3 regions of the Vibrio sp. 2132-1 genome follow, and region 3 is predicted to be linked to each of the others. Evidence: predicted binding sites of a transcription regulator. Region 3 holds the regulator's gene; each other region holds the start of a gene.

Region 1 (7,638 bases), on a different contig from region 3:
AATGTGTCATTCGACAGGAAAAAGAAGTGGGTGAATCGCCACCCACTTTTAAAAGCTTAGCTCAATACCATTGGACCTAGAGGGCGGCCGCCTAGTAGGTGCATGTGAATATGGTAAACCTCTTGGCCACCATGTGGATTACAATTAACGATCAGGCGATAGCCGTCTTCAGCAATACCTTCTTCTTTCGCTAACTTTCTAGCAACAGTGAACAAACGCCCCATCATTGCTTCATCTTCAGCTTCTACATCATTCGTTGTTGGGATCAGTTTATTCGGAATAATGAGAATATGGCTTGGTGTGCGAGGGTTAATGTCGCGAAACGCAGTCACCAAATCATCTTGATAAAGGATATCGGCAGGGATTTCCTTGCGAATAATTTTACTAAAGATCGTTTCTTCCGCCATGAGGACTCCATTTTATAAACGTAATTAGACCCCAATTAGTATGCGCCAACCAAAAGCGGAGCTCAATAAAAACAGTGTTCACTTAACATTATTAATCAAATGCTAATTAACGAAGCTTTTTTTGTCGTGTGCGTCATAAAATGCGCATCACAAACTGAATACAATCCAATGAATTTTGTTACTTTTTTAAGACAATTATTATTTTTATACCCAAGTAAATTCAAAAATACTTGGGTAGCTTGTCTATTTTTGGGAGAGGAAGCTCACTTATGCGAGGTTCAGTTATTAAAAGGATGTATGCCGGCTTTGCACTGATCATCATCCTATTTGCCGTCACAATTGCCATTATGATGGGAGGAATGAGTGATATTCACGGAAAATTTGGCACGGTTTCTAAATCATCCCTACCGTTGGTATCGTTATCTAATCAAACCAGTGTTGAGCTGCTTTCTGCCGACAAATCATTTAAAGACTTCCTGACGACAGAGAATAAACAACGCATGGATGAAATGCGTCAGGAATTTGCTAGATCTCAACAGCGCTTCGAATCCACATTGGCTCAACTGAAAACCGCAAGCCAAATCTACCCTTCTCTTGCCGAACCGTTTTCAGAGTTAAAAACGTTAGAGCAGAGCTATTTTACAGAAGCTCTAGAGGCCATGGACAACTACGAAGCAATGTTCGCGGCTCAAGAAGAAGTGCAAAAATCCTCACGCCGCTTCCAAAAACTGAATACCGAACTGTCGGTTGGTCTTAAAGAATATGTGGCAGATCAAACCAGCATTTCTGTCAAAGTCATGGCAAAGAGCTACTTTATCAAGTTAAAAGATGCCGAAGTGATTACTTCTGATGCCCTCGCCAGTTCCAACCCTGAGTTTGTTACGCAAGCCGTGGCTAAAAACCGCAAAGCAGTAACACACTTGAATTACGCATTCCGCGGGTTGGTGACTCAGCTTCCTGAGCTAGAAAAAGCATTTGGCGAATCTGTAGAGCAATTTACTCGTGACGTTGGTATGCGTGGCGGTGTGCTAGACCAACATAATAATTACCTCAATGCTCGCGCCGCTTTGTATAACAATATCGCCAACCTAGCAAATAAAGTGGATTCAACCATGGCGATTCTTGAGCAATTCACGACAACCGCAACAGATAAGCTCAATGAATCATTGGCAGACGCAGGTGACATATATTCGGCGGGTGTAACGAAAGCCATCATCATTGGCGTTATTGTCGTTTTACTCGCGACAGCGATTGGCTACCACATCGCACAAAGCGTTCGCGAACCGTTGACTCGTATTCTAAAAGTGTTAGAAAGCCTGACTGAAGGTGATATGACACAGCGTATCGATATTCGCTATAACAACGAATTCAGCCGTGTGAGTGGACACATTAACTCACTCGCCGACAACCTTCACGAGATCTTGGTGAAACTCAACGAAGCGTCAGAAAACCTATCGTCAACCGCGACAACCAACGAACGCACCTCTTCGCAAGCACAAATTAAATTGAGCTCTCAACGCGAACAAACGGCAAACGTCGCTACTGCGATGACAGAAATGTCTCATTCAGTGCAAGAAGTCGCGCAAAGTGCGCAAAGCTCGCTAGAAATGGTGCAACGCGTCGAATCTGCCTCTGAAGAAGGCAGAAATGTTATGAGCAGTAACATCTCAACCATTAATCAACTAGAAACACGTTTGAACGAATCGGTTTCCGCAGTTTCTGAGCTACAAAAGATGAGTGGTCAAATTGGATCTATCCTTGATGTGATCCGCAACATTGCGGAGCAAACCAACCTACTGGCATTGAACGCGGCAATTGAAGCGGCTCGCGCTGGTGAACAAGGTCGCGGCTTCGCGGTAGTGGCAGATGAAGTACGAGTACTCGCATCAAGAACGACTCAATCAACCACTGAAATTGAATCCATGATCAGTAATCTGCAAGCTAGCTCGCAATCGGCGAACCAAGTCATACAAAGCTGTATGAGCGATATGGAGATGTCGGTTGAGCAAGCGTCAAAAGCGAACAGCTCAATGGAAGAGATCCAGGCGCTAATCATTGAGATCAGCCAAATGAGTACGCACATTTCACAAGCAGCAGCAGAGCAAAGTGAAACATCAACAGACATTGCTCGCAGCATCGAAGATATCAACAGCATCGCCGATGAAAGTTTCCAAGCCATGTCGAGTATCGCACAAACCAGTGAATCACTGACCCACTTGGCTCATCAGCAAAATGAATTGGTCCACCGCTTTAAGTTATAAATACTTTATAATTAAGAGCATTAATTAGTGCAATCAACTGTATAAGGGCGACTTTTTGTTAAGTCGCCCTTGTTTTTTGTCGGCCATGTCTACATATGATTAATAAGGCCAGCTCATCCCCTTGCACAACTCTTTTCGAGCGGCCTCATAAAAAGGAAAATCTATGGCTGTTCATGTTGGTATTATCGACCAAGACCCAGTGAGATTGGTCACTCCTCTATTAGATAATCGTACGCTAAGCACACATATCGTCTTCATCGGAGACAAGAGCCAGTTAGATATATTTGACCGACTGAGTGCCGTTTTAGCTCAACGAGAAATTACTTCTGAATTTTTTGAAATTCCATCCGCTGTTAATACATCTCTGATCAAACAAGCAATTCAAAAACTGGCAAAAGACCTTCATGAACGCGGCGAAGATGTAAAATTGAACGCGAGCTGTGGTCTTCGTCATCGCTTGTTGTCGGTGTACGAAGTTTTCCGTACCTATCGCTGGCCAATTTTTGTGGTTGAGCCTAGTAGCGATAAGCTTTGTTGGTTATACCCTGATGGCAAAGAAGATACCCAAGTCGAAGATCACATTACGATTGCAGATTACCTCACTATCTTTGGTGCACGCGGCGAGTTTCATCACGTTGATTTACCACCTCTTCTTGATAAAAAATTGTATGAACTTGGTGAACGATGGGCCTCAAATGCGCTTGAGCTTGGGCCAGGTCTAGCAACACTTAACTACCTTGCAACCACATGCCGCAAAGAACAAAAGCTTGATGTCGAGCTCTCCGAAAAACAGCAGGGCTACCGTGAGCTCAACATGTTGCTTTCAGATTTAGTAGAAGCAGAAATCGCCACCTATGAGAATGGCGTTTTAACGTTTGCAGATGAAGATGCTCGACGCTTTTCAAACGGTGAGTGGTTAGAAACTTTGGTTCACAGCACCGTGAAGCAAATCCAAGACACCATGCCGACGATCCAAGATCGATCGTTAAATGTTCAGGTTTATCGTAAACTTGGTGAAAGTGAAGTACGCAATGAGTTAGATGTCGCAACAGTTGTAAACAACAAGCTGCACATCATCGAGTGCAAAACCAAAGGCATGAGAGATGACGGCGACGATACTTTATATAAGTTAGAATCGCTTCGCGATCTATTAGGTGGCTTGCAAGCGCGCGCAATGTTGGTGAGCTTCCGTCCTCTTCGTCACAATGACATTACTCGTGCTGAAGACTTAGGGCTAGCCCTGATTGGCCCTGATGAGCTTAAAGATTTAAGAACGCACTTAACGGCTTGGTTTAAAGACGCGGGCGGTTCAGACGAGATATAGTGCCATTAAGAAAAGCTAAAATTCACAACGATAAAAAGCAGCATTAATGCTGCTTTTTTTATACCTAAATTTTAGCTGTACGCATTTCTATAAGTAGAAAAAAACCAGAGGTTAGCCTCTGGTTTTTTCTGTTTGTTTAAATGCCAACTATAGAGGCTTAAAGCATTTTACGCGCTGCTTCTACAACCACTTTAATTGAACGCGCTTCCGTTTCTTTCAGAGTTGAATGATCTGGAATCTCTTTTTGTGTACGGTTGATGATAACACCAGCCACACAACCCGCTTTTAAACCAGAGCTCGCACACATTGTTAGCAGTGTTGCAGACTCCATCTCGAAGTTAAGTACGCCCATGTCTTGCCATTCTTGCATAGAGCCTTGGAAACGCTTAACAACACGACCAGAGAACGTATCGTAACGTTCTTGACCAGGGTAGAACGTGTCGCTTGATGCAGTCACACCCATGTGAACTGTAGCGCCAGACTCTTCTACCGCTGCTTTCATTGCGGTTGCTACTTCAAAGTCAGCAACTGCTGGGAATTCCATAGGAGCAAAGTGTAGGCTCGCACCGTCAAGACGAACTGACCCCGTCGTTACGATCATGTCACCCACGTTTACATGTGGTTGAATTGCACCCGTTGTACCAACACGTAGGAAAGTACGAACACCAAGCTGTGCCAATTCCTCAACTGCGATAGAGGTAGAAGGACCACCAATACCTGTAGAACAAACCACAACAGGTTTACCGTCTAACTCTGCACGGTATAGCGTGTATTCACGATGGCTTGCTAGAAATACTGGATTTTCCATTTGTTCTGCGATTTTTTGAACACGCGCTGGGTCACCAGGAATGATCGCTAGAGTCGCACCATTAAGATCAGCTTCAGTAACACCTAAATGGAATACAGCTTGAGACATAAGTCGCTCCTTATTGTGGCTTATTTTATGAACAATAAGCTCATTAATCAGTTATTGGGTACAGATGCACTGTAGCGAACCTTTCACCAACATAGAGTGATCACAATCACAATGACAAAATGTAATGAAAATGAAATTTCAAACAAAACTGGCATTGATCACACTTTAAGGGGCGTTAGATCATTTTGTTGCATAGCAATGCGTGATTTCAAGGACGAGAAAAACGTCTGATCGCATCAGGTGAATACGGTTAAAAAAAGCCCGATACACGAATGCCTCGGGCTATTAATGAGTGGGATCAATGGTTAGGTCAGTTATTTGATCTGCTTGGACTCAAAACGAAGTAATCTCAACGCATTCAATGTCACCAGTGCTGTTGCACCACTGTCGGCTAATACAGCAACCCACAACCCAGTTACACCAAGTAAACTTGTCACTAAGAATACACCTTTCAAACCTAGCGCTAACGCGACATTCTGACGAATGTTACTTAGCGTCGCACGCGACAGTTCTATCATGGCAGGTAGCTCAATCAAACGGTTGTGTGTTAACGCCGCATCAGCAGTCTCGAGTGCAACATCCGTACCGCCTCCCATCGCAATGCCGATACTCGAAGCTTTCATGGCTGGAGCATCATTGATACCGTCTCCCACCATCGCAACGGTATGTTGTTGTGATAGCTTCTCGACGTAATGCACCTTGTCTGCAGGTAACAAACTCGCTTTATAATCCAAGCCTATTCTATTTGCCATTGCTTCTGCACTTCTCGGGTTGTCACCCGTTAGCATCACCGACGTGACCCCAAGTTCCTTCAACATTGCGATGGCTTGCTGGGCATCTGAGCGCAATGTATCTTGCCATGCGATCACGCCAATGACCTCGTCATCGAAACGCACAATGACAACCGTTTTACCTTGTTGTTCCAACGTAACCACTTGCTCTTTGGCTTGTTGAGAAAGTGGAAAGTCTGCCTTTGAAGGCGTGACCACTTGGACCATTTTTCCATCGACGTAACCTGTGACACCAGAGCCTACTTGCGCGGTTTTATCCAACGCTTCAGGAATAGTAAGCCCCTGCTCTTGCACTTTGGTAACTAAAGAAACCGCTAGAGGATGACTTGAACCAATCTCGATTGACGCAGTTAGGCTAAGTAACTTGTCTTCATCCATATCAAAAGCAAAGACGTCGGTCACTTCTGGTTTACCTTGCGTCAGTGTCCCAGTTTTATCAAATGCGACAGACTCAACCTTGCCAAGCAACTCAAGCGCCGCACCACCTTTGATCAATGCGCCCCGCTTAGCCGCTGCCGCCAAGCCAGAAGTGATCGCCGCAGGCGTTGAAATTACTAATGCACATGGACAAGCAATCAACAGAAGGGCGAGTCCTCGATAGATCCACGTTTCCCACGGTTGGGCAAATAGTAATGGCGGCGTAACGATAACCATCAGAGACACCAGCATCATTAGCGGCGTATACCAACGGCTAAATTTATCAAGAAAGCGTTCTAATGGTGCCTTACGAGATTCGGCTTCTTCAATCAAATGAAGAATTCGGTCTATCGCATTCTCGCCCTGACGGGAAGTCACCTGTAAGCGAACCACTTTATCGACAACCACAGCCCCGGCCATCACTTTGCCACCGGTTTGATGTTCAACGGGAACAGATTCTCCCGTTAACGCACTTTCGTCAAAACTCGCAAGCGCATCTTGCAAAACACCGTCGGCAGGCAAACGACCTCCAGGTGCGACTTCTATGATATCCCCTGGTTTAAGCTGAGCAGCTGGTACTTCTTTACGCTCTCCATCAATAATTAAAATTGAATTTTCTGGGACTAAGTCCATTAACGCCTGGACACCGCTTCGCGCGCGAGATGATGCATATGCTTCTAACTTTTCACCAATAAGGAAAAGCAATAACACCATTGCGGCTTCGGCGGTTTCACCTAAATATAAAGCGCCGAGCGCCGCTACACTCATTAACGTTTCAATCGCAAAAGGCGTACCGCTACGCGCCAACTTAAATGCTTTGAGCGCGATTGGGTATAAACCAAGTAAACACGTCAAAGTGAATAACCAAGCGCTTATTTGAGGGTCGATCTTAGAAATTACTGCCGCAGTAGCCATTGCACCAGCAATCGAGAGAATTTGGATGTTGTCTCTTATGACGCCAAGCCAGCCTTTCTTTGTAGTGCTTGGTTTTGGAGCATCAAGTGAAGAGAGCGGGAAACCCGTTTTTTGGGCTGTCTGCTCTATCGTAGCTATCAGCTCTAGACCATCAAAATCGACGACCAGTTTTTCTGTTGCAAACAAAACCTTGGCTTGGCTGACGCCTTGTAAAGACGTAATGGCTTTCTCAAGCTTTTGCGCACAAGATGGGCAATCCATACCTGACACAAGCCAAGCGTTCCGAACGGAGGAATTACTCTCCCTTGTGGGATCGTCTTCCTCGCCTGTGTCAACGCTGCAGCCTCCTCCACTACAGCAAGAGCTTTCAGAAACATCAACACTGGCCTGAGAGATATTGAGCGAAGATTTTACTGGCGCACAGCATGACTCGCTTGCACCAAGCGGCACCGCAGTTTTGATTTTGCTAGATTGGCAACCTTGATGTTTTGTACACATAATTTTTTCCTTATTGGTATCGGTGATTTACCTATTGCTAAGGATAAACCTTAGAGTAAGCTCCAAGGTCAAGATAAATTTGTACAGTTCGGCGATAGAAAATAAAAAA
Region 2 (7,638 bases), on a different contig from region 3:
ACCGGCTACGTTGATTCGATGAAATGTCCTTCATTAACTGTTGAGCACGGTGACGCTCAAGATCGCCCAGTTCATGGCGGAGGCTCAACTTCTCCAGCAGACCGCCAATGGTTGCACCATCAATCAGGAAGTTTCCGACCATGCCAGTTTGGTTCGTCATTACTAATGCTTCTTTTAACAGAGCCTTGGCTTGCTCCTCATCTTTTTGGCGAGCAGAAAGGACTGCTTCAACCACTAAGTTGCGATTAGTATCTGTGATTAGGTTAGTGCGACGAGCTTCACCTTGGAGAAAATCTAACGCAGCACGAGCGTCGGTATATTGGCCTAAGTTAATGTGGGCGCGAGCAATGTTACGCCATTGCAATTGAGAAAAGTGGTTGCATGCCGATTCAGGACGAACCGCAGTGTTGAGCCATTCTTGCATTGCATCGGTATTCCCGCGCGCTTGCCAAAATAGAATCAAAGATAGTGAAGCGTTTGCAGTCCAATCTACGTGATAAGTCGACTGTTTCATCAAGTGCTGTATATGCTCAATGAATTTACCGGCTTTGTCTAATTCACCGCGTCCAATCGCAATACGCGCCAACATCGAATAGCTATGTAAGTGCTTGCTTGGTGAATGGTTTTCGAGAATTTGCAGACCTTTGTACGCGCATTCTTCCGCTTCATCAAGTCGGTTCCAGCACCAAAGTACTTGCGCGCGAATACGCAGCAAAAATTCATGAAGAGGAACATGCTGAAGCTGCTGATCTTCAATCAGACGAAATGCGGAATCTTGTAGTTCAAAGGCAGCTTGCACGTAACCTTGTGCAATCAAAATCTCGCTTTGCTGCAATATTGCCCATAACGCTTGGTGATATACCTGATACTGACGAGCTAGCTTTTCAGTTTGTTGCATCATCGGCAAAGCACGGTCTAGTTTACCTAGCACGTGGTTAACTTCACCAACAACCGAAGTCGCCACAATTCGGCTACGGTAAATAGTGTTATCAAGTTGGCTAAGCGCTAGCTCCGCTAATTCGAGAGCTTTTTCTGGTTGGTTACTGTTGATAGCCACTTGAGCAAGCAACGCGTTTGCTTGACCTTGATAATGAATATCTAACGCAATGTTACGCTTTTTGTGTTCCTCTTCCGCTTCTTCAAGCAGGTGGCCCACTTGGTTATAACGATGCTGACTTTGAGCCAACCATGCTCGGAGCATCGTAAGTTTTGGGTGGCTGAACAACAGATCATCGTCCAACTTGTTAATTGAGCTTTCCAGTGTGCTGAGTTCGCCTTGGTTAAACATCTTCCAGCCGAATTCGTTTAGGATCTCTACCACTAAGTCCTTATCATTTGATTTTTGTGCATGATGAATCGCTTGGTGCGGTGCTTTTTGTTGTAACCAAGCGATAGCAGCATTGCGGTGGAGATCTTTTTCTTGCTGAGGAATACGAGCTTGGCGCTCATGAGATAAAAACTCGCCAAATAAGTTATGGAACCGGAACCAGTTCTGTTCCCCTTCGAGCGGGTAAATGAATAAGCCGTAACGGTTAAGCGATTCAATCATTCCCAGTGCGTCTTCGCGTTGGGTAAGGGCAAACACTAACTCATCATTGAAGTGGTCAAGCACGGATACTTGCATTAAAAAGTGACGAGTTTCGTGATCGAGTAAGTCAAACACTTCTTCGACCAAGTAATCCCACAAGTGCGCGTGATTGAACTGCGATACCGACTCTACAGTTTGTGCCAATGTGCGGTTTTGATGTTGGGCTTGTAATGCGATCAACTGCATCGCCGATGGCCAACCTTCAACATAGGTTCTTAGGCTGTTCGCCATGTCTTCATCAATACCATCGGCGATACGCTGGTTAAAGAAGCGAGTGGTTTCTTCGGTATCAAACGCCAACATCTCGTTGCCGATTTCGATCATTAAATCACGAACACGTAAGTTTGCAGTGCCCAGAGGCGGCGCTGCACGACTGGTTACCACAACGGTGAGGTTGTCTGGCATGTGCTTTAAGAAGAAACGCATGGATTCATGGATTTCATCATTCGTGATTAAATGGTAGTCATCAAGCACCACGTAGCACTCTTGATGAAAGTCAGCCATTTCAGCGAATACTTCGCTAAATAGGGAGCGTAAAGACGAGATCTGACGTTTTTCCGCCAGTTTTTGTGCGTTAGCGCAACTGAAGTTAGTGGCTTTGTTTAATGCTTGAAGCAGATAGTTTACAAAGCGAAAGCCGTCGTTATCGCTGTCATCAATGCTGTACCAACCGACGTTTGGCTTATCGGATAGCCACTGCGCTGCCATTGTTGTTTTTCCGTAACCTGCTGGGGATCGGAATAAAACCAATTTGTAGTAAGGCGCTTGCTGTAGTAAGTCCAACACTCGTGGGCGCACGATGGCATTGTGCAGGCGTCCTGGTCGAGTAAGCTTAGATGGAATCCACATTAGTAGTTATGTCCTTATTTGTGTATACCCAAATGACTGCAACGTGATCATTCTAGTAAAGCCCCCTTGAAAGCCGTCTTACTGAATGATGTCATCAGCATCAAAAACACTGTTTGAATGCCAGATAATGTCGCTACTGTTGGGGCTTGCGTCCGTCTGAAAAACCATTCCATACGGTCACTTAGATATAAAAGCTAGCGAAAACTAGAAATAACTCACATCGCCTAATTCTAGTTTGTATAAAAAGCGTACAATCCTGTGAGCTGAGTGGGATGTTACGACATCAGAAATGTTCGTTACTTTGATCCACTTCCTAATTCTCAAGGGTTGATGGATTTACCATCAACTACGCCCTTTATTTGTGATTGTCGTCACTTAAATATCGTTTGTTTCGTTAGCGTTAAGATCGCGTTGCACATAGATTACGAAAAGTTCTTCTACGCTGACCGAGTTAATGTGACCGATATTACAATTTTCACATCATCAGATGAGTGGACTATAAAAAGCGTCATGAACGGGTTTTAACCTTTCTCACATTCCATTGTGATCAAAATCACTAAGAACTGGTGCAAAGTTCACTTTGTTGAGATTTGGATCACTAACCTAGCAATGGTACCCCCTCTACGCCCTCAGCCCTCCTCCTTCAAAGGATGAGAATTAGGAGGATGTTTATTCACAGAGGTAAATGCACGATGTATGGCAGATGAATTACCAAAAGACGTGAGAATTTCGTAATGAAACCTACTCAACAAAAACAATTTGACAAGAAGTCGTTCCAAGAAAGCGTAAAGAAACACCTATCTGTAACTTACGCTCATACGATTGAAAACGCAGACAGCCGCGCATGGTACCTAGCAATGGGGCATGCTCTGGCTGAATTTACTACTCTAGATTTGCTTGCGACAGAAGAAGATCCACGCATTAAAAGTGCGAAGAGCGTTAACTACCTTTCGCTAGAATTCCTTATCGGTCGTTTGACTGGTAACAACCTAATCAGCATGGGTCTGTACGAACAAGTAACAGAAGCAATGGCTGAACTAGGTTACAACCTAACTGATCTGCTAGAAGAAGAGCGCGACCCATCATTGGGTAATGGTGGCCTTGGTCGTCTGGCTGCGTGTTTCATGGATTCATGTGCGGCACAAGAATTCCCAACTGTCGGCTATGGTTTACATTACGAATACGGTCTATTTAAACAGTCATTCAAAGATGGTCGTCAGCAAGAAGCACCTGACGCATGGCGCGGTGTAGAAGGCTACCCTTGGGAAATTGCGCGTCCAGAACTTGCGCAAGAGATCGGTTTCTACGGTCACGTTGAAGTGATTAACGAGAACGGTAAAGAAGTTCGCAAATGGGTACCAGGCATGACAGTAAGAGCAATGCCTTGGGATCTTCCAATTGTGGGTTACGAATCAGACACGGTTTACCCGCTACGTCTTTGGGAATGTCAGGCGATTGCACCATTCTCACTAGCAAGCTTTAACAATGGTGATTACTTCGAAGCTCAGCACGCACTGATCGACGCAGGTAACATCACTAAAGTGCTTTACCCGAACGACAACCACGAGAAAGGTAAAACACTGCGTCTAATGCAGCAGTACTTCCACTCAGCAGCGTCTGTACGTGACATCCTACGTCGCCACGAAGCTGCGGGCTACTCGCTAGCGGATCTACCTAAGCAAGAGACTATCCAGCTTAACGATACGCACCCAACGATTGCGATTCCTGAACTAATGCGCATCCTGATGGATGAAAAAGGTTTAGCTTGGGAAGCTGCTTGGGAAATCAGCTCTAAGACATTTGCGTACACCAACCACACGCTACTTCCAGAAGCACTAGAGACATGGCCAGAGTCGCTAATCCAGCACCTGCTACCACGTCACATGGAGATCATTTACGAGATCAACCACCGCTTCCTACAAGACGTACGTGCAATGTGGCCGGGTGATGTCGCGAAGCAACAGAAGCTTTCTATCATCGAAGAAGGTTTCCACCGCATGGTTCGCATGGCAAACCTATGTGTAATCGGCTCTTACGCAGTAAACGGTGTAGCAGCACTTCACTCTGAATTGGTTAAGAAAGACCTATTCCCAGAGTTCCACGAAATGTACCCGACACGTCTACACAACGTAACGAACGGTATTACGCCACGTCGCTGGTTGAAGTTCTGTAACCCAGGTCTGTCTCAGCTTATCACTGAGAAAGTCGGCCCAGAATGGCCAGCGAAACTAGAGCAACTTGAAGGTATTGCGAAGTACGCTACTGACGCGACATTCCAAAAAGAATTCATGGCAGTGAAGAAAGAGAACAAAGAACGCCTAGCAACTTGGGTGAAAGAGAACATGGGTATCGAGCTCGATACTAATGCAATCTTCGATGTTCAAATCAAGCGTCTGCACGAGTACAAACGTCAGCATCTAGACTTGCTACACGTACTGTCTCTGTACCACCGTATTCTTAATGAACCAGGTTTTGAGTGTACGCCACGCGTTGTGTTCTTCGCAGCAAAAGCAGCACCGGGTTACCACCTAGCGAAAGAAATCATCTTCGCAATTAACAAGATTGCAGACAAGGTGAACAACGATCCTCGCATCGGTAACAAGCTGAAAGTGGTATTCATCCCTGACTACCGCGTGAGCATGGCTGAAATCATTATCCCTGCGGCTGACGTTTCTCAACAAATCTCGCTAGCGGGTAAAGAAGCATCAGGTACAGGTAACATGAAGATGGCGCTAAACGGTGCGCTAACTATCGGTACAATGGATGGTGCAAACGTTGAGATTCGTGAGGAAGTAGGCGATGAGAACATCTATATCTTCGGTCTAGATGTTGAAGGTGTGAAAGCGCTGAAAGCTCAAGGTTACAACCCATTTGATTACTACAATGCGGATCACTTACTCAAAGCGTCAATGGACTTGCTATTGGGTGAAGAGTTCACACCAGGCCAACCAGGCTTACTGCGTGCCACATACGACAGCCTGCTAGACGGTGGTGACCCATACTTATGTCTCGCGGATTTCGCCTCTTACGTGAAAGCACACGAAGACATGAGCGAACAATATAAAGATCAAGCTGGCTGGGCGAAGAAGGCCATTCTTAATACCGCCCTTGTTGGCAAGTTCACGTCAGACCGCTCAATCCGCGACTACGTGAACAATATCTGGAAACTTGAAGCGGTGAAACGCTAATAGAACCTAGTTAAGACCAAGGTAGCCAAGCGCTACCTTTGGTCATTTTCCAAAAGAAGTTATTGATAACAATAAAACCCTACATGGAAGGTGTTGGTATTACCTTCGGAGAAAGCGATGAAAGAACAAACAGCATTAAAGAAAGTCGCGGAAATGGCGAGATTGGCTGATAGCTATGTCAGTGCTTGGGGAGATGAGGCGAAAGTGTCTGAGGAGACGCTACGCCGCTTGCTCGCTTCGCTTGGCTACGATACTAGCAGTGATGAAAAACTACTGGCTTCTGCTGAAAAGAAACATAAAAAAGACGTACTAGCCCCTGTTCTTGTTTTACGCGACGGCGAACCAGTCGAAGTGGAACTAAACCTAGGTACGAGTGCTCGTGAGAGTGAATTCAGCTGGCGTTTAGAAACAGAACAAGGAGAGGTACTTGAAGGCTATCTTCAGTCCCAAATTGTTCGTGATGAGCGTGCTGAGGGTGGCCCTCTAGTGTTTGCATTGCCAAAGAACTTGGCTTGGGGTTATCACAAACTGATCATCAGTCGTAAGCGTCGTAAAACACCTTACGAGATGTCATTGATCATTACGCCGAAAGCGTGTTTCAAACAAGACGATCTAAACCAACACAAAAAGCTATGGGGTCCTAGTATCCAGCTTTACACACTGCGTACTCAGCATAACTGGGGCATCGGTGATTTTGGTGACCTAAAACAACTGGTGAGTGATATTGCCTCTCGTGGCGGTGACTTCATTGGCTTGAACCCGATTCACTCGCTGTTCCCTGCGAATCCAGAAGGGGCAAGCCCATACAGCCCGTCTTCTCGTCGCTGGCTGAACATCATGTACATCGACGTAAGCTCTGTACCTGAGTTCGCGCTTAGTGCAGAAGCACAACAGCGAGTGGGTAGCGCAGAGTTCCAACAACGTCTACAAAAAGCGCGAGACTCTCATTGGGTGAATTACACCGAAGTTTCGCAACTAAAAATGAGCGTTCTTCCGCTGCTATTCAGTGAGTTTAAAGCTCGCCATTTAGACAAGAACACCGATCGCGCTCGTGCCTTCTTGGACTTTGTTGAAAAAGGCGGCGACAGCTTGCTACATCAAGCTGCATTCGATGCACTTCATGCTGATTTACATGCAGAAGATGCAAACATGTGGGGCTGGCCAGTATTCCCTGAGAAATACCGCACATTCGACGCAGCTGGTACTCAGAAGTACATTAAGGACAACCAAGATCGTGTTCACTTGTACATGTACCTGCAATGGATCGCAGACGATCAAATCAAAGAAGCGCAAGCGCTAGCCGAAGAAAAAGGCATGGCTGTGGGTTTGTACCGTGACCTTGCGGTTGGTGTTGCAGATTCAGGCAGCGAAACATGGGCTGACGAAGGCGCGCTAGTATTGGATGCAAGCATCGGTGCGCCACCAGATGTACTTGGTCCACTAGGCCAAAACTGGGGTCTGCCTCCGCTTAACCCTCAGGTTTTAGAAGCGACTGGCTACGACGCTTACATCAAATTGCTACGTGCTAACATGAAGCATTGTGGTGCATTGCGTATCGACCACGTACTTGGCCTGCTTCGCCTTTGGTGGATTCCAAAAGGCGAGAAAGCGACAGAAGGCGCATACCTGTACTACCCAGTTGAAGACATGCTAGCAATCCTAGCGTTGGAATCTCACCGTCATCAGTGTTCTGTAATCGGTGAAGACTTGGGTACTGTACCTGATGAAATCGTTGATATCCTTCGTGATGCGGGTGTGCATTCGTACAAAGTCTTCTTCTTCGAAACATCAAAAGACGACGGCGGTTTTATTTCTCCGAAGCACTACGCTGAGCAGTCTATGGCTGCGCTGTGTACGCACGATATGCCAACACTACGCGGTTTCTGGCACTGTGATGACTTGAAGATGGGGCGTGAGATTGGTCTGTACCCTGATGAGCAGCAGTTGGAAGGCCTATTCGCTGACCGCTTGAAGTGCAAACAAGGCATTCTAGACAGTGTTCGCTGGCATGGC
Region 3 (7,638 bases):
CAGAGCACATGAAAGTGGGCACTCACGGTTCTACATATGGCGGTAACCCACTAGCGTGTGCGGTTGCAGAAGCGGTTGTAAATGAAGTCACTAAGCCAGAGGTTTTGGCTGGTGTACTAGAACGCGAAGCAATGTTCCGTGAAGGTCTAGAGAAGATCAACGCGAAGTACAACATCTTCTCAGAAGTGCGCGGTCAAGGCCTATTACTTGGCGCTGCACTAAATGAAGAATGGCAAGGCCGTGCGCGTGACGTGCTGGTTGCTGCAGGTAAACAAGGTCTCATGGTATTGGTTGCGGGTGCCAATGTCGTACGTTTCACACCATCACTCGTTATCACACAACAAGAAATTGAAGAAGGCTTGGCGAAACTGGATAAAGCGATCGCGACTTTAGTTTAAGCGCGATATCAGTTTAAACGTCAACGCAGACACCCCCGTCAAGGATCTCTGATGGGGGAATTGTTCCTACAATATAGTTAGGATCTTCTTGCATCTGGAGGGAGTATTGATGCTAGTAGTTCGCCCTATCGCGATGTCGGATTACGACGCACTGCACACTTGTGCGGTGGAGTCTGGTCACGGATTTACATCTCTACCGGTTAACGAAGAACTGTTAACCAATCGAATCAAACATTCAGAGTACAGCTTTGGTAAGCCAGATGTGGCAGAACCAGGCGATGAAGGCTACCTGATGGTTGGCTTTGACTCTGAAACGGGTGAGGTTGCGGGTACCACCGGAATCGAAGCATCTATCGGCTGGGATGTCCCATTTTACTCATATCACATTAGTAAAGTTGTGCACTCGTCGCCAAAGCTTGGCGTTAACAACGTCGTTAAACTGCTTACTTTTGGTAATAACTACACGGGTAACAGCGAAATTTGTACCTTGTTCTTGCGTGAGAAATTCCGCCAAGGTCTGAATGGTCGTCTAATGTCGAAGTGTCGTTTCCTAATGATGGCAGAGCACCCAGAGCGCTTCTCTGAAACGATCTTTGCGGAGATGCGTGGCGTTTCAGACGACGAGGGTAATTCACCATTCTGGCAATGGCTTCAAGAGCATTTCTTCTCTATCGATTTCACTCTTGCAGATTACCTGACAGGTATCGGCAAGAAAGGCTTTATCGCCGACTTGATGCCGAAACTGCCTATTTACATCAATCTGCTCAGCCCAGAAGCGCAAGCCGTGATTGGTCAAGTACATGACAACACGCGTCCAGCGCTGAAGCTGCTTGAGCGTGAAGGTTTTACCAACCGAGGCTACGTCGACATCTTCGACGGTGGCCCAACGGTTGAGTGTGATCTGCGTAATATTGAGTCGGTACGTCATTCATTCCGTGCGCAAGTCAAAATCTCTGAACATTCCAGCACACAAGACTTCTTGATGTGTAATTCATCTTTCGAGAACTTCCGTGCGACAGTCACTAAAGCGGCGTATGACGCAGAAACACAAAGCGTGATGATTGCACCAGACGTTGCGGATGCACTTTCGGTTGAAGAAGGGGATTTCGTTCGCCTTCTTCCGCAGTAACAGACGACAGAATTTAAGGATAGAAACAATGACACATTGGATTGCAGGTGAGTGGGTACAAGGTCAGGGTGAAGCATTTACGTCTCTGTCGCCGTACAACCAAGAAGTAATCTGGCAAGGCAAAGGTGCAACGGCAGAGCAGGTGAACCAGGCGGTATCTGCAGCGCGTGAAGCGTTTATTGACTGGAAAAAGCGTCCATTTGCAAAGCGTGAGGCGATCGTGTTGGCTTTTGCTGAGAAAGTAAAAGAGAACAGCGAAAAAATCGCTGAAGTGATTGCCAAAGAAACCGGCAAGCCAATCTGGGAAACACGTACCGAAGCGGCAGCGATGGCAGGTAAAATTGCGATTTCTATTCGCGCTTATCATGACCGCACTGGTGAGGCGAGCCGTGAAGCAGCAGGCAACCAAATCGTATTGCGCCACCGCCCATTGGGCGTGATGGCGGTGTTTGGTCCTTACAACTTCCCAGGCCACCTACCAAATGGTCACATTGTGCCTGCGCTATTGGCTGGTAACACGGTAGTCTTCAAACCGTCTGAGCAAACGCCATGGACGGGTGAATTGGCAATGAAGCTATGGGAAGAAGCCGGTCTGCCGAAAGGCGTGATTAACCTTGTCCAAGGCGCGAAAGAAACTGGTATCGCCCTCGCTGACGCTAAAGGCATTGATGGCGTACTGTTTACGGGTAGCGCGAATACGGGGCATGTATTACACCGTCAATTTGCGGGTCAACCGGGCAAGATGCTCGCACTAGAAATGGGTGGTAATAACCCGATGGTGATCTCTGATAAATATGGTGATTTGGATGCCACGGTTTACACCATCATCCAGTCAGCGTTTATCAGTGCTGGGCAGCGTTGTACGTGTGCTCGTCGTTTGTATGTGCCATTGGGTGAAAAAGGCGATGCGCTTATCACCACACTCATTGAAGCGACACGCAATATTCGCGTAGACCAACCATTTGCAGAACCTGCGCCATTTATGGGACCGCAAATTTCGGTCGCGGCAGCCAAGTTTATTCTTGATGCACAAGCTAATCTACAGTCTCTTGGCGGTGAAAGCTTGATTGAAGCGAAAGCAGGAGAGGCGGCGTTTGTTTCTCCAGGCATCATTGATGTAACGAACATTGCTGAGTTACCAGATGAAGAGTACTTCGGCCCACTTCTGCAAGTGGTGCGCTACGAAGGATTAGACAAAGCCGTGGCGCTAGCAAACGATACGCGCTTTGGCTTATCTGCTGGTTTGGTTTCAACCGACGACCAAGAATGGGAATACTTCGTTGACCACATTCGTGCAGGAATCGTGAACCGTAACCGCCAGCTTACTGGGGCAAGCGGTGATGCGCCATTTGGTGGTCCGGGGGCGTCGGGTAACTTGCGCCCAAGCGCTTACTACGCAGCAGATTACTGTGCGTACCCAATGGCATCAATGGAAGGTCAAGAAACTGTCTTGCCTGCAACATTGAGTCCAGGTGTAGCACTATAAGTTTTAATAATAGAGTCGCAACTATGCATTGCGGCTCACCTTGCCGGCGCATCATTTAGGTATGGGTTGTAGTGATCGTTGGCAGAACACGAAAAGTGAGCAAAGACTCGGAAAAGCGTGTTGACTGACTGGCATTTACCGTCACAGGTTGATGGTTGCTCGTTCATTATTCTGGACAACTTTTGTTGTGAACGAGCAGCCAACTTCCGCTTACCTTTAAACTCTACATCTCGTAACAAGGAGTCGTTATGACGCCCGATGTGTTATTTGAATCGCTATGGCAAGATTACATTCAACGTCTTTGCCCTTCGGCTGCTAAAGTGCATCAGCTGCTTCAAGAAGATGAGCCTCTGATTAATGATCATATAGCTTTACGTACCTTCAATATCGCGCCTCTTGGTATTGAAACTCTAGCTAAGCCATTTGTAGCTATTGGTTACAAGGCGTGTGGTGATTACATTTTCGAAAGCAAAAAGCTGGTTGCTAAGCACTATGAGCACCCAGATCCGAAGCAACCTAAAGTATTTATTAGTGAGCTAAAAGTTGAAGAGTGCTCGCCTGAGCTACAAGAGATTGTGAAAAATTTGGTGGCACAAATCGATGCTGACAAGCTGAAAGATAGCGCATTCTTACATGGTGGACGCTTGTGGGATTTAAGCTTTGCTGATTACCAAACGTTGGCTAAAGAAAGTGAGTACGCATCTTGGCTTGCGGCGCATGGTTACGGAGCAAACCACTTCACGGTGAGCGTTAACCAGCTCAATGAATATGAAGAAGTGAAGCAGGTAAACGATCATCTGCGTACCGCTGGGTTTACCATTAATGAAAATGGTGGTGAAGTGAAGGGCACTCCTGAGGTGTTGCTAGAGCAGTCATCGACCATGGCAGATAAAGTAGCGGTTCGTTTTAGCGAAGGCACTGAAATTATCCCTGGCGGGTTTTATGAATTTGCTAAGCGCTATCCGATGGAAAATGGTGATTTGTACCCAGGTTTCGTGGCCGCTTCAGCTGACAAAATCTTTGAAAGTACGAATGGCTAAGTTTTAGGGTTAACCTGTTAAGCTTACTCATTAGTGTTCGCTGCACCCTATCTCATTTGGTCATGAGTAAATAAAAAGCCACCAATGTTGCCATTGGTGGCTTTTATAATTTTGTTCGTGTCACTCTAGTTCGAGATTAACGAGTACCGTAAACCACGATGGTTTTACCGTGAGCAGAGATTAGGTTCTGCTCTTCTAGCATCTTCAAGATACGACCTACTGTCTCACGAGAACAGCCAACAATTTGACCGATTTCTTGACGAGTGATCTTGATTTGCATGCCGTCTGGGTGAGTCATTGCGTCTGGTTGTTTTGCAAGGTTCAGAAGCGTCTGAGCGATACGACCAGTTACGTCTAGGAACGCCAGGTCACCCACTTTTTGGCTAGTTACTTGAAGACGACGAGCCATCTGCGCAGAAAGACGCATTAGGATGTCTGGGTTTACTTGGATAAGCTGACGGAACTTCTTGAAAGAAATTTCAGCAACTTCACAAGGAGATTTAGCACGAACCCAAGCTGTGCGCTCTTGGTCTTCCTCGAATAGACCAAGTTCACCAATAAAGTCTCCTTGGTTTAGGTAAGAAAGGATCATCTCCTTACCTTCTTCGTCTTTGATAAGAACCGCAACAGAACCTTTAACGATGTAGTACAAAGTTTCTGCCTTTTCGCCCGCGTGAATTAGCGTGCTCTTTGAAGGGTACTTATGAATATGACAGTGTGAAAGAAACCACTCTAATGTTGGGTCGGTTTGAGGTTTACCTAGAACCATAATATCTCACTTCCTCTGCAGGGTACGCTTGCGCTATCCATATTTTAGCTAAGCCTGAATTAGGCCTACTAGAATAAGAGCACTTTTTATATGCTGCAAGCTCTCTTGTGTTTCGGTAAGAAATAGTATCCTTTTTCGAAAACGATTTCTTGATTTTAATCGTGCCATGATTGAGATTTTGTAAGCAAAACTGTGCACATGATCACGGTATGAAAAGTAAACATCTTCGCAGGCAGGTTTTTAGCCAATTTTCCCTGTTTCGATGAGCTGTTGTAGGATAGGCCGAACTATGAGCTCCATTGCAAAGCTCATCTTACCGCCGGGTACGACAATCGTGTTGTGGCGTGACATGAATGAGCCATCAATCATGGCCAGCAGATATGGGAAGTCGACATTCTTGATACCGCGTAGGCGAATCACCACAAAACTCTCATCCAAACTAGGGATGCCTTTTGCATTAAGTGGGTTGGAAGTATCAACGGTCGGTACGCGCTGGAAGTTGATGTGAGTACGAGAAAACTGCGGAGTGATATAGTTGAGGTAATCGTCCATGGATCGCACGATTGAGTCCATTACCGCTTCACGCGAATGGCCGCGATCGCGAGTGTCACGTACGAATTTTTGGATCCACTCTAAGTTCACAATCGGCACCATGCCAATTAAGAAATCCACATGTTGAGCAACATTAACATCGCCATCGACCACGCCACCATGTAACCCTTCATAAAACAGCACGTCGCTGTTTTCGGGTAAGTCTTGCCACGGTGTAAACGTGCCTGGCATTTGATTGTAGGGAACCGCTTCGTCAAACGTGTGCAGATAACGGCGCACGCTGCCAGTGCCGTCATGCCCGAACTTACGGAAAAACTCTTCTAATCCCGGGAAGTCATTAGCTTGTGGGCCAAAGTAGCTAATGTGTCGACCTTGCTCGCGGGCTTTGCGGATTTCGATGTCCATCTCTGGGCGAGTAAAGCGATGGAAGCTATCGCCTTCAACCCATGCGGGTTTAACGTTCATCATATTGAACATTTTACGGAAGGCTTCAGATGTAGTGGTCGTGCCGGCACCGGACGAACCAGTAACCGCAATAATTGGGTGTTTAGCTGACATGACAAACCTTGTCGAAAATTACTTACCTGTAATGTGCAGTAGAGTTACTACTGCACGGTCGATATCCCACTATAGCACGTAACAATACCTTGTCATCGAGTGGGATACGGTAAAATGTGAAGGGTCTAAAATTTTGTTTTATGTTGAATATCGACGGTTTCGTGTAGCTCAGAGAACACGATAACCGCTTCACCTTTTTCCAATTGAGCTTTGACTTGATCAATTTTGTCTTGCAAAGAAACCTCGACGGTTCCGTAATCCGTTCCTTCGCGTAAGACGAATTCACGAATTAAGTTTTCCAATGTTTCCGGCGCAATGTCTTGCCATGGAATGATCATAAATACCTCTAACTTTTATGATGAGCGGCTAGTTTACTGCGTTCGTTGCTTGGATACAGCAGAAAGGTAATCTGCGGCGATACTTTCGTAATACGCGGGCAGCGCTTCCTCCAACCAAAACTTAGGTTTTAACGCCGTTCCTGTCAGGAAGCCAACATGGCCACCGTGTTCAAAGAGACGGTAATCAATGTTATCTGGCAGAACAAACTTCGGGATCACATCGTCGGTCATGAACGGATCGTCTTTGGCATGGATGATCAGTGTGGGTAGCGTGATTTGCTGTAGTTTACTTAAGCCAGAGCATTGGTCGTAATAATCTTGTGCGTCTTTGAAGCCATGCAATGGTGCGGTAATCAAATCATCGAATTCATACAATCGTGTGACACGTTTTATTGAGTTGTAGGACAGCGCAAGCTCGCCATGCAGTAGATGATGCTTTTGTAACGCGTTACGTTTCAGTGAAGAAAGCAGATAACGGCGATACACTTTTGAAAAGCCTTGTTCTATACGGTTTGCACACGCCGCTAGGTCTAAAGGCGCTGAGATAATAGTCGCTGCATTCAAAATAGGGTGGTCTTTATATTGGGCTAAATAATTCGCCAACATGTTACCGCCAAGAGAAATACCAACTGCAACTTTGGGATTATCAGGAAAACGTTGTTCAAGGTGCTCTAGGAAGTAACGAGCATCCGTCACTTCACCCGAGTGGTAAGCTCGTGCTTTTTTGTTTGGTTTACCGCTGCAGCCACGAAAATGCATCATCACCGACAGCCATCCAGATTGAGCAAATGCATTCATTAACCCATTGGCATAAGGGCTATAGAAGCACCCCTCTAATCCATGAAATAAAACAAAAATCGGCTTTTTTTGTGCAGGCTCTTGGGTTGGGTTCTCGCTCCACGCGAGATCGAGAAAGTCGCCATCGGATGTATCGAGGGTTTGCCAAATCGGCGTAAATAACGCTTTTTTGCGAATAAAACGCGGCAAAAGTGTTTGGAGATGCGGGTTTTTGATCCCGGCGGCTGCGAAAAATTGTGTCATACCTAACTGCTCTTATGCGGTCCTTCGGTGTCCGTTGAAGAACTTATTAATATAATCCTTTATAAAGATTATAGGTATTCTACAGATTTATGGGCGTTTTGGTGGTTGAATGTTTGGCACCGGAATAGCAAAGGCTTGCTGCAAATGCTCCCCACCGAGTTGACGACAGTATCTCAACGTCAGTGGGTCACCATCATTTTTGAGTAGTGTAAGTGAGTTAATGCAGTCCACCAAATCCGCTTGTTGCTGCTTTTCTAGTTGCAGCTCAAACTGCAAGGTCTCACGATACAAAGCGTCATTGACTTGAGACTTAAGGTGGCGACGAAG

Evidence for each region. Region 3 encodes CRP, which controls carbon source genes, mostly activating them, when cyclic AMP is high. Its sites were predicted from a motif close to TGTGANNNNNNTCACA; they were not measured.
Region 1: udp (uridine phosphorylase) is a predicted target of CRP. The motif match lies at 5,004-5,019, and genes of this name have one in related genera.
Region 2: R8N47_RS06990 (glycogen/starch/alpha-glucan phosphorylase) is a predicted target of CRP. The motif match lies at 2,893-2,908, and genes of this name have one in related genera.

What each region holds. Positions count from the first base shown of each region.
Region 1 covers NZ_JAWPON010000013.1:153,989-161,626, forward strand. Annotated here, with positions in the region: gene hinT (purine nucleoside phosphoramidase) at 57-407, opposite strand; gene R8N47_RS16035 (methyl-accepting chemotaxis protein) at 677-2,668, shown strand; gene R8N47_RS16040 (DUF1887 family protein) at 2,832-3,992, shown strand; gene udp (uridine phosphorylase) at 4,150-4,908, opposite strand; gene R8N47_RS16050 (zinc/cadmium/mercury/lead-transporting ATPase) at 5,223-7,529, opposite strand.
Region 2 covers NZ_JAWPON010000005.1:136,734-144,371, forward strand. Annotated here, with positions in the region: gene malT (HTH-type transcriptional regulator MalT) at 1-2,437, opposite strand, end outside; gene R8N47_RS06990 (glycogen/starch/alpha-glucan phosphorylase) at 3,172-5,625, shown strand; gene malQ (4-alpha-glucanotransferase) at 5,743-7,638, shown strand, end outside.
Region 3 covers NZ_JAWPON010000027.1:14,329-21,966, reverse strand. Annotated here, with positions in the region: gene R8N47_RS21925 (aspartate aminotransferase family protein) at 1-398, shown strand, start outside; gene astA (arginine N-succinyltransferase) at 508-1,527, shown strand; gene astD (succinylglutamate-semialdehyde dehydrogenase) at 1,556-3,013, shown strand; gene R8N47_RS21910 (DUF1338 domain-containing protein) at 3,262-4,053, shown strand; gene crp (cAMP-activated global transcriptional regulator CRP) at 4,190-4,822, opposite strand; gene R8N47_RS21900 (phosphoribulokinase) at 5,063-5,932, opposite strand; gene R8N47_RS21895 (YheU family protein) at 6,058-6,270, opposite strand; gene R8N47_RS21890 (hydrolase) at 6,304-7,311, opposite strand; gene R8N47_RS21885 (TIGR02444 family protein) at 7,399-7,638, opposite strand, start outside.